One region of the Lysinibacillus sp. NPDC097231 genome, then DNA from elsewhere that is predicted to be linked to it. Evidence: riboswitches for the same ligand, from Rfam matches in the RefSeq annotation. Region 1 holds a riboswitch; the other holds the start of a gene.
What was found. Region 1 has a riboswitch for S-adenosylmethionine ahead of metA (homoserine O-acetyltransferase MetA). Riboswitches for the same ligand answer to the same signal wherever they lie in the genome.
Positions count from the first base shown of each region.

Region 2: linked by a shared signal. The riboswitch ahead of metK (methionine adenosyltransferase) and the one ahead of metA (homoserine O-acetyltransferase MetA) in region 1 are both predicted to bind S-adenosylmethionine.

Region 1 covers NZ_JBIWDH010000028.1:17,224-21,444, forward strand. Annotated here, with positions in the region: gene ACIQXF_RS16125 (alpha/beta fold hydrolase) at 1-237, opposite strand, end outside; gene metA (homoserine O-acetyltransferase MetA) at 873-1,808, opposite strand; SAM riboswitch class I at 1,999-2,109, opposite strand; gene ACIQXF_RS16135 (nucleotide excision repair endonuclease) at 2,314-2,685, shown strand; gene ACIQXF_RS16140 (TrmB family transcriptional regulator) at 2,790-3,572, opposite strand; gene ACIQXF_RS16145 (sulfite exporter TauE/SafE family protein) at 3,698-4,221, shown strand, end outside.
Region 2 covers NZ_JBIWDH010000003.1:170,898-175,118, reverse strand. Annotated here, with positions in the region: gene pckA (phosphoenolpyruvate carboxykinase (ATP)) at 1-1,345, opposite strand, end outside; SAM riboswitch class I at 1,952-2,070, shown strand; gene metK (methionine adenosyltransferase) at 2,543-3,739, shown strand; gene ACIQXF_RS04070 (gamma carbonic anhydrase) at 3,924-4,221, opposite strand, start outside.

The DNA.
Region 1 (4,221 bases):
ATCCTGAGTATGTAACTCTATTCCAGTATTTTCTGAAGCCGGTCCACTATTGCCACGGCCTTTTAAATCCACTGAGATAAAACGATATTCACCTTTTAATAGCTCCGCATAATAATGCATTTGCAGATGATTCCCAGTCAATCCATGTACCGCTAAAATAGTACCTTTCTCACCTGGGTAATCTGCAAAATGTAATTCACTGCCATTAATATTCATTGTTTGGTACTTCACTGCCATCATCCTCCATGTAAAAGTTAAAGCTAGTTTTACACCCTAAATAAAAAATAGTCAAATTTTTTTCTTTTTTCAGATTCATATAATTTCTATAATTGGTTTTTTTATCTCAAAAATAATTATTTAAATATAATAAAATTAACCCCTCGAATTACCAAAATATAAGATACACTATTTGAAAAGGCGAAGATAAGGTCATAATGAAAAGAAAAATATTTATTTTATTTGAAATGTATCAGTATTTATTAAATCTGCATCGTTAGCTTAAGATTTGTTCCCAATATCTTTGGTAAAAAAGCCTAATCGGTTATTTATGAATATGGCCCTAGTGCTGAAAAAGGCACAATTCATCTTCAAGAATTGCGCCCGATTGTTGTTCATCCTGCCTCAAAAAATTTCTAATTCTTTTTGCAAATCACTTCACTTGCTTATTTTTCACATCCTGCATTCCAACGCATACATTTAGTCATTGACTTTTTCCTTACAAAAGAAAAAACACCCAATGTAAGCGAGCAGACTAGTCCAATTTTGAAATGGATAGTTAGAACACTTACATAGAGTGTTTTAAGTACATCTATATAGATGGTTGAGGTTATGAAAGAAATTTAATGACGTTTTTTATTTGCTATTGAACTGAATTAAATATGATATTCAATCTCGTCAACGAAATCCCATTCATATGGTGTTTCTTGGTAAACATAGTAATTCAACCAGTTTGAGAATAATAAATGTGTGTGGGCACGCCACGTATTCATCGGTTCTATTGTTGGATCATCATTTGGGAAATAATTGACAGGCACTGCGATATCTAATCCTTTCGCAACATCTCGGCTGTATTCATCTGCTAATGTTGTCGCATCATATTCCAGATGGCCTGTAATCATAATGTTCTTATTATCCTTTGATTGCACAATGAAAACACCAGCATCCTCAGAATAAGATAGTAAACGCAAATCTGGATGGTTTCGTACTTCTTCAATAGAAACAGATGTATAACGTGAATGTGGTGCTGTAAATAAATCACTAAATCCACGTACTAAATCTACTGTTAAATCCGTGATGACATGAGAATAAACACCCGAGCATTTAGCAGATAACTCAATTTTTCCAATACCATAATGATGAAATAATGCTGCTTGTGCACCCCAACATATATGAAGGACCGATGTTACGTTTGTCTTGGACCAATCCATAATTTCTGAAATTTCCTGCCAATAGTTCACTTCTTCAAAGGCCATTTTTTCTACTGGTGCACCCGTAATAATCATACCATCATAACGGCGATGACGAATTTGATTGAAGGTCGTGTAAAATAGCTGTAAATGTGATTTACTGACATTTTTTGATTCGTGTGTAGCTGTATTTAGAAATGTAATATTCACTTGTAACGGTGTATTACCTAGTAAACGTAGTAATTGTAGCTCTGTTTTTTCTTTTTCCGGCATTAAATTTAAAATTAATATATTTAACGGACGAATTTGTTGAGTTTTTGCTCTATCCTCTTCCATGACGAAGATTTTTTCCTCACGTAAATGTTCTCCAGCAGGTAAGTTTTTCGGAATATTAATTGGCATTTTGCTTTCCCCTCTCTTTTGGTTCTCTCTTTAAGATCATTTAGTGTCTCAGTGGTAATGCACGTGTCTTCGTGCAAAGTTCAATAAGGCTTTCCTGAATTATCAGTCTCACCATCATAAATAGTAAGTAAATTAAAAAATCCCCCTCATTCCATATGAGATAGAATGAGAAGGATTTTAACCACGTTCACTCTTATCTCTCAAAGGAAAAATCCTTTGCTGGAATTAGCACCTTTCTAACTAATGTTAGAGGTTGCTGAAGCGTCGTAGGGCCAAATCCCTCAGCTTCTCTTGATAAGATTATTTAATTAAAAAGAATTGTAACATGAACAATTAAGAATATCAATAATACATAGAATATTTTGTCATTACCATGCATGGCATTCTGTCATTTGTTCAACACTAATCTATGGAACAAACCTTGTTTACCTCATGAAATCTTATGGTAAACGTGCTGTAATTATGTTAACATATACCTTTAGTAACAGAGAGGAACGTGAATAGTTTGATTAAAATTGAATTTCCCAAACCAGATGTAGTCATTCGCCAACGCGAACAAGATGTAAAACCAGGTGACGTACCAATCACACCGTACTTTGGTTTTATTGATTTCCATAAAATCACACGTGAAAAAGGCGGCATTTTCTTATTCTATAATGAAAAGAACGAACTTTTATTTGTTGGTAAAGCCCGTAAAATTCGTCAACGCATTAAAAAACACTTTGAAGACAATGTGTCACCGATGAAAAATCATCGTGATGAAATTTTCAAAATTGAAGTGTATGAAGTAGAAGATGCAATGGAACGTGAAATTTACGAAACGTATGCGATTAATGTTTTCCGCTCCAAGTACAATGTCGATAAAGTATTTTATTAAGAATACTGTGCCTGTTTCATAATAAATAAGAATCTGCTGGCTATCTGTAAAATAGGTGTTAACCTACTTGTACAGAGCCTTGCAGATTCTTTTTTTGAATACCGTCATTCTAAAAAGAAAGCTTTCCGTTCTTTTGCAATCCAGTCCTCGAGCTCATGATCATCGCGCTTTACTAATCGATTGATCAGGACGTCATGCCAAATATAATCCTCTAATAAATAAATATGGACAGGATCATTGGTGATAAAAGCTATTTCTTGATTAGACGGTGAATGACCATAAATCATTTCTTGACCATCTATCGATAAAATAAACCAATGGGGTGTAGAAGTTTTTCTCGTATAGTGGGTGGCACGGTGTCTGTCTATAGAAGCTAGATGCTCCTCCACATACAATGTAATGCCATGTACCGGAACATGCTTGGCCACCCCTTGGATCTCTTCTCGCAATACATCATACATATCTTCCCACATGGATAGCATGACTTTCTTCTCCGCTTTTTGTAATAATGACTGACAATAATTGACGATCGTCTCTTTCCCTTTAAGCATTAACACTTTATGTTCCGTTTCCTGCTCTTTTGTTTCTAATTTTTCTAAATGATCACTGATTGACGTAAAATTTGATTGCCAACGTTGCTGAATTTGTTGTAAAAACATCGCTACTGGAATGGAAGAATAAGTCGTTTGATCAGCCGCTTCTTCTTTCAGTACTAACCCTTTTTCAACGAGTACATTCAATATGTCATAGATTCTGGCGCGTGGAATACCAGAGTTTTTACTGACTTGATAGGCACTAACATGACTATTTTGAACGAGTGCTGTATAGGCCTTAGCTTCATATTCAGTAAATCCCAGTTCTTTTAATTGGGCGATTAATGTATCCATCCAATCCCTCCATTTCCTTTATTATAGAATAATGTAAAGAAGATAACCAACGAAAAAAGTTAGTCTTTACAGCGCTCCGAATTTTAGTTACTATTTCAGTAGTAACTATCTAAAGAGGTGTAAACATGCTATTTGATTTGGATTTAAATGTAGTAATATTATTAATTTCATTTGGGTTTCTTGCTGCCTTTGTAGACGCAGTTGTTGGAGGGGGTGGCTTAATTGGATTACCTGTTTTGATGTTTGCTGGTTTAAATCCAGCGGCAGCAGTGGCGACTAATAAGCTTGCAGGTACTATGGGCTCTTTAACATCCACCATCTCCTTTTATCGATCTGGCCAGCTAGAAATTCGTTCTGTTCTCAAATACTTTCCACTGGCCTTTGTGGGATCACTTTTTGGGGCTTGGACTGTGCATTTAATCAATCCTGAATTATTAAAACCACTCATGCTCATAATGCTTGCTGCGGTTGCAATCTATACAATCTTTAAAAAAGATTGGGGATCGGTATCTGCTGTCAAAAATTTATCGACTTCCCGTTTAATTTTGTTCATGTTTTTGATATTTAGTATTGGCTTTTATGATGGGTTTCTCGGTCCTGGAACTGGTTCATTTTTAATCTTTAGCTTTTTGTTAGTCGGCTTTGATTT
Region 2 (4,221 bases), on a different contig from region 1:
GTACCATTGTACGAGTGTAAGAAAGCTTCATACGGCTACCAGTACCATATTCGCCGCCAGTCCAACCAGTGTTCACTAGGTATACTTGTGCACCGTGCTCGTCAATTTTTTGACCTAGCATTTCAGCATATACAGTTGCTGGCAGTGGAAGGAATGGAGAACCAAAGCAAGTAGAGAATACTGGTTCTGGCTCTGTTACACCACGTTCTGTACCAGCAAGTTTAGATGTGAACCCGCTTAGGAAGTGGTACATCGCTTGCTCTTTTGTTAATTTACTGATTGGAGGTAATACGCCAAATGCATCAGCTGTTAAGAAGATGATTGTTTTTGGGTGACCTGCAACAGATGGATCAACAATATTTTCGATGTATTGGATTGGATAAGCTACACGTGTATTTTCTGTTAATGAACCATCGTCATAGTCACAAACACGAGTTTCTGGATCAACAGCAACGTTTTCTAAAACAGAACCGAAGCGGATTGCGTTATAGATTTCTGGTTCTTTTTCAGCAGAAAGGTTAATTGTTTTTGCATAGCATCCACCCTCGATGTTGAATACACCATTATCAGACCAACCGTGTTCATCGTCACCGATAAGCTTACGGTCAGGGTCAGCTGATAAAGTAGTTTTACCAGTACCAGATAAGCCGAAGAATAATGCAACATCACCAGCTTCACCAACGTTTGCTGAGCAGTGCATTGAAAGAATACCTTGTTGTGGTAATAAGTAGTTCATAATACCGAAAATAGATTTTTTTATTTCACCAGCATATTCAGTACCACCAATTAGGATGATTTTCTTTTCAAGCGATACAATGATGAATGTTTCAGAAGCTGTACCATCAACAGCAGGGTCTGCTTTAAAGTTAGGAGCTGAGATAACTGTGAAGTCAGCAACATGAGAAGCTAACTCTTCTTCAGTTGGACGGATAAATAATTGATGAGCGAAAAGATTGTGCCAAGCGTATTCATTGATTACTTGGATGCTTAATTGTGAATCTTTGTCAGCACCAGCAAAGCCTTTGAATACGAATAACTCGTCACGTTCTTTTAAATATTTTACTACTTTAACATATAAGTTATCGAACACTTCAGAAGAAATTGGTTGGTTTACTTTTCCCCAGTCAATTTGATCTTTTGAGCCTTCTTCTTCTACCGTATATTTATCTTTAGGTGAACGACCAGTGTATTTGCCAGTTTCTGCACGAACTGCACCATCTACTGTTAACATAGCTTCACCACGAGATGTAGCTTTTTCAGCTAATTGTGGTACTGAAAGTTGAACATTAATGTTACCGCCGCTTAATAATTCCTTCAGTTCGTTTGCAATTTCTACTGAATTCATCGATTAAATACCATCCTTTTTTATAGTATTCCCTTGAGCTTGAGGGAGATTTTCTTAATTTCAAAAATAGTATAACACAATTGCTTAAATAATCTATACTAATTCAGAAATTATTTTTGAGATTTTATGACTTTTCAAGAAAACGACAAAAAGTAAATTCATTTGTTTTTAGACATTTTTACCCTATTTATAATCGAGTGATTACAGAATCACTTTCGCCACAGCTGAATTGTGTTTGGAAGCTTTTGGCCAATATGAGGTTCGCACAGGATGTGAAGTTTTTAGCCTGGGATTTTGTTATTAGTTGGAGCTTGTCACCAACTGGAAAGGGGCTTCAACCATATTCATCCACCACATGTAGAGATGGCAGTCTTCCGTAGCTGACGTTGCTCTTTCGCTACAAAACACTCGCTGGATGTAGATATAGGGTCACACATATGGTAACACATGATGTGAGGTATATAGTAGGGATTATTTTTCTTCAATTTACAGAAAAGACCAAGTGTAGTGCAATATGTTCAACGAACACTTTGATTCCCAACAAAATCAACATAAAATATTTGACAACGTTCAACCTTTTACGTAATATGAGATATTGAACGGATACTCTTATCCCGAGCTGGTGGAGGGTCAGGCCCTGTGAAACCCGGCAACCTGCATGAACTATTTCACGACATGCGTTGGTGCCAACCTGATGCAAGGGAACCCCCCTTGAACGATAAGAGTGAAAGGTTACGAAGTCATTATTCCTTTCCTCATGTTAAGTAAGCGTGAGAAAAGGATTTTTTTATTGTTAAAAACGAATCTAAAGGTAAGTATATGTAGTTCTTTCCTTATTATAATGACGGATCTTTCGAAAATCTCGTGTTAAAAGAGCAGCTGATCATTTGGCGAAAGTGAAACGACAGCAACAAGTGTTTTCTGTGCGAAAGCGTAGTGCAAACGTAGCGACAGCAACAAGTGTTTTCTGTGCGAAAGCGTAGTGCAAACGTAGCGACAGCAACAAGTGTTTTCTGTGCGAAAGCGTAGTGTAAACGTAGCGACAGCAACAAGTGTTTTCTGTGCGAAAGCGTAGTGTAAACGTAGCGACAGCAACAACAACGGCTCGAGAGTTCAATCCTTAGGAGCGGACTAGACATGGGTAATGAGTACCGTATTCGCAAATACTATTTGTAAGAGTAATAGGAGGAAAACCAAATGACAAACCGTCGACTCTTTACATCAGAGAGTGTAACAGAAGGACATCCAGACAAAATTTGTGACCAAATCTCGGATGCAATTTTAGATGCTATTTTAGCAGAAGATCCAAATGCACGTGTAGCGTGTGAAACAACAGTAACTACAGGCTTAGTTTTAGTAGCAGGAGAAATTACTACTTCTACTTATGTAGATATTAAAGGTATCGTTCGTGATACTGTAGCTGAAATCGGTTATACACGAGGAAAATATGGCTTTGATGCTGAAAACTTAGCAGTACTTGTTGCTATTGGCGAACAATCGCCTGATATTGCACAAGGTGTTGACCAAGCTTTAGAGGCGCGTGAAGGCTCTATGACAGACGCTGATATTGAAGCGATTGGCGCAGGGGACCAGGGCTTAATGTTTGGCTATGCATGTAACGAAACGCCTGAACTTATGCCATTACCAATTAGTTTAGCGCATAAATTGTCTCGTCGTTTAACTGAAGTACGTAAATCCGGTGAACTTGCATATTTACGTCCAGATGGCAAAACACAAGTAACGATTGAATATGATGAAAATAATGTACCTGTGCGCGTAGATACGATTGTTATTTCAACACAGCATGATGAAGAAGCGACACTTGAACAAATTCAAGCAGATTTAAAAGAATTTGTTATTGCACCAGTTGTTCCAAGTGAATTACTAGATGCTGATACTAAATATTTCATCAACCCAACTGGCCGTTTCGTAATCGGAGGTCCAAAAGGGGATGCTGGTCTAACTGGACGTAAAATCATCGTTGATACATACGGTGGCTATGCACGTCACGGTGGCGGTGCTTTCTCTGGGAAGGATGCAACTAAGGTAGACCGTTCAGCGGCGTATGCAGCACGCTATGTAGCGAAAAATATTGTGGCAGCAGGCTTAGCAGAACGAGTAGAAGTACAATTAGCTTATGCAATTGGTGTTGCTCAACCAGTATCTATTGCTGTTGATACATTTGGTACAGGAAAAGTTAAGGAAAGTGAAATTGTAGAATGGGTGCGTGAGCTATTTGATTTACGTCCTGCAGGGATTATTAAAATGCTTGACCTTCGTCGCCCAATTTATAAGCAAACTGCAGCATATGGTCACTTCGGTCGTACCGATTTAAATGTACCTTGGGAACAAACAGACAAAGCTGTTGCATTAAGAGAAAAAGCAGGATTATAAATTAGCTGCGAAGATACTGTTGTAGCTGTTAAATTATATTAAAGTAAATAATTCAGAAAGGGGCTGGGTGTTTCTAATAGCCCCTTTCGCTGTTTTTACCGAAAAAATAGCTCCTAATCTGTAGTTAGTCCGTTCTTACGGATGTCTGAGAAGACATGGGGCTTGCTTCAATTAATTGAAATAGCTATTTATCTTTTGTTTGAAGAGATTTATAGTATTGTCCTTTTTCAGCGTATTCACGTACGATACGTTCCATATCTTCTATATCTTCAGCATTTAATTCACGTACAACTTTTGCTGGACGACCTAACGCTAAGCTATTCGGGGGAATGACTTTGCCTGGAGGCACGAGACTACCAGCTCCAATAAATGCACCCTCTCCAATCTCTGCTCCGTCTAATACTATCGAGCCCATACCTATTAAGGCATTTTTACGAATCGTACAACTATGTAAAGTTACTTGATGACCAACTGTTACTTCA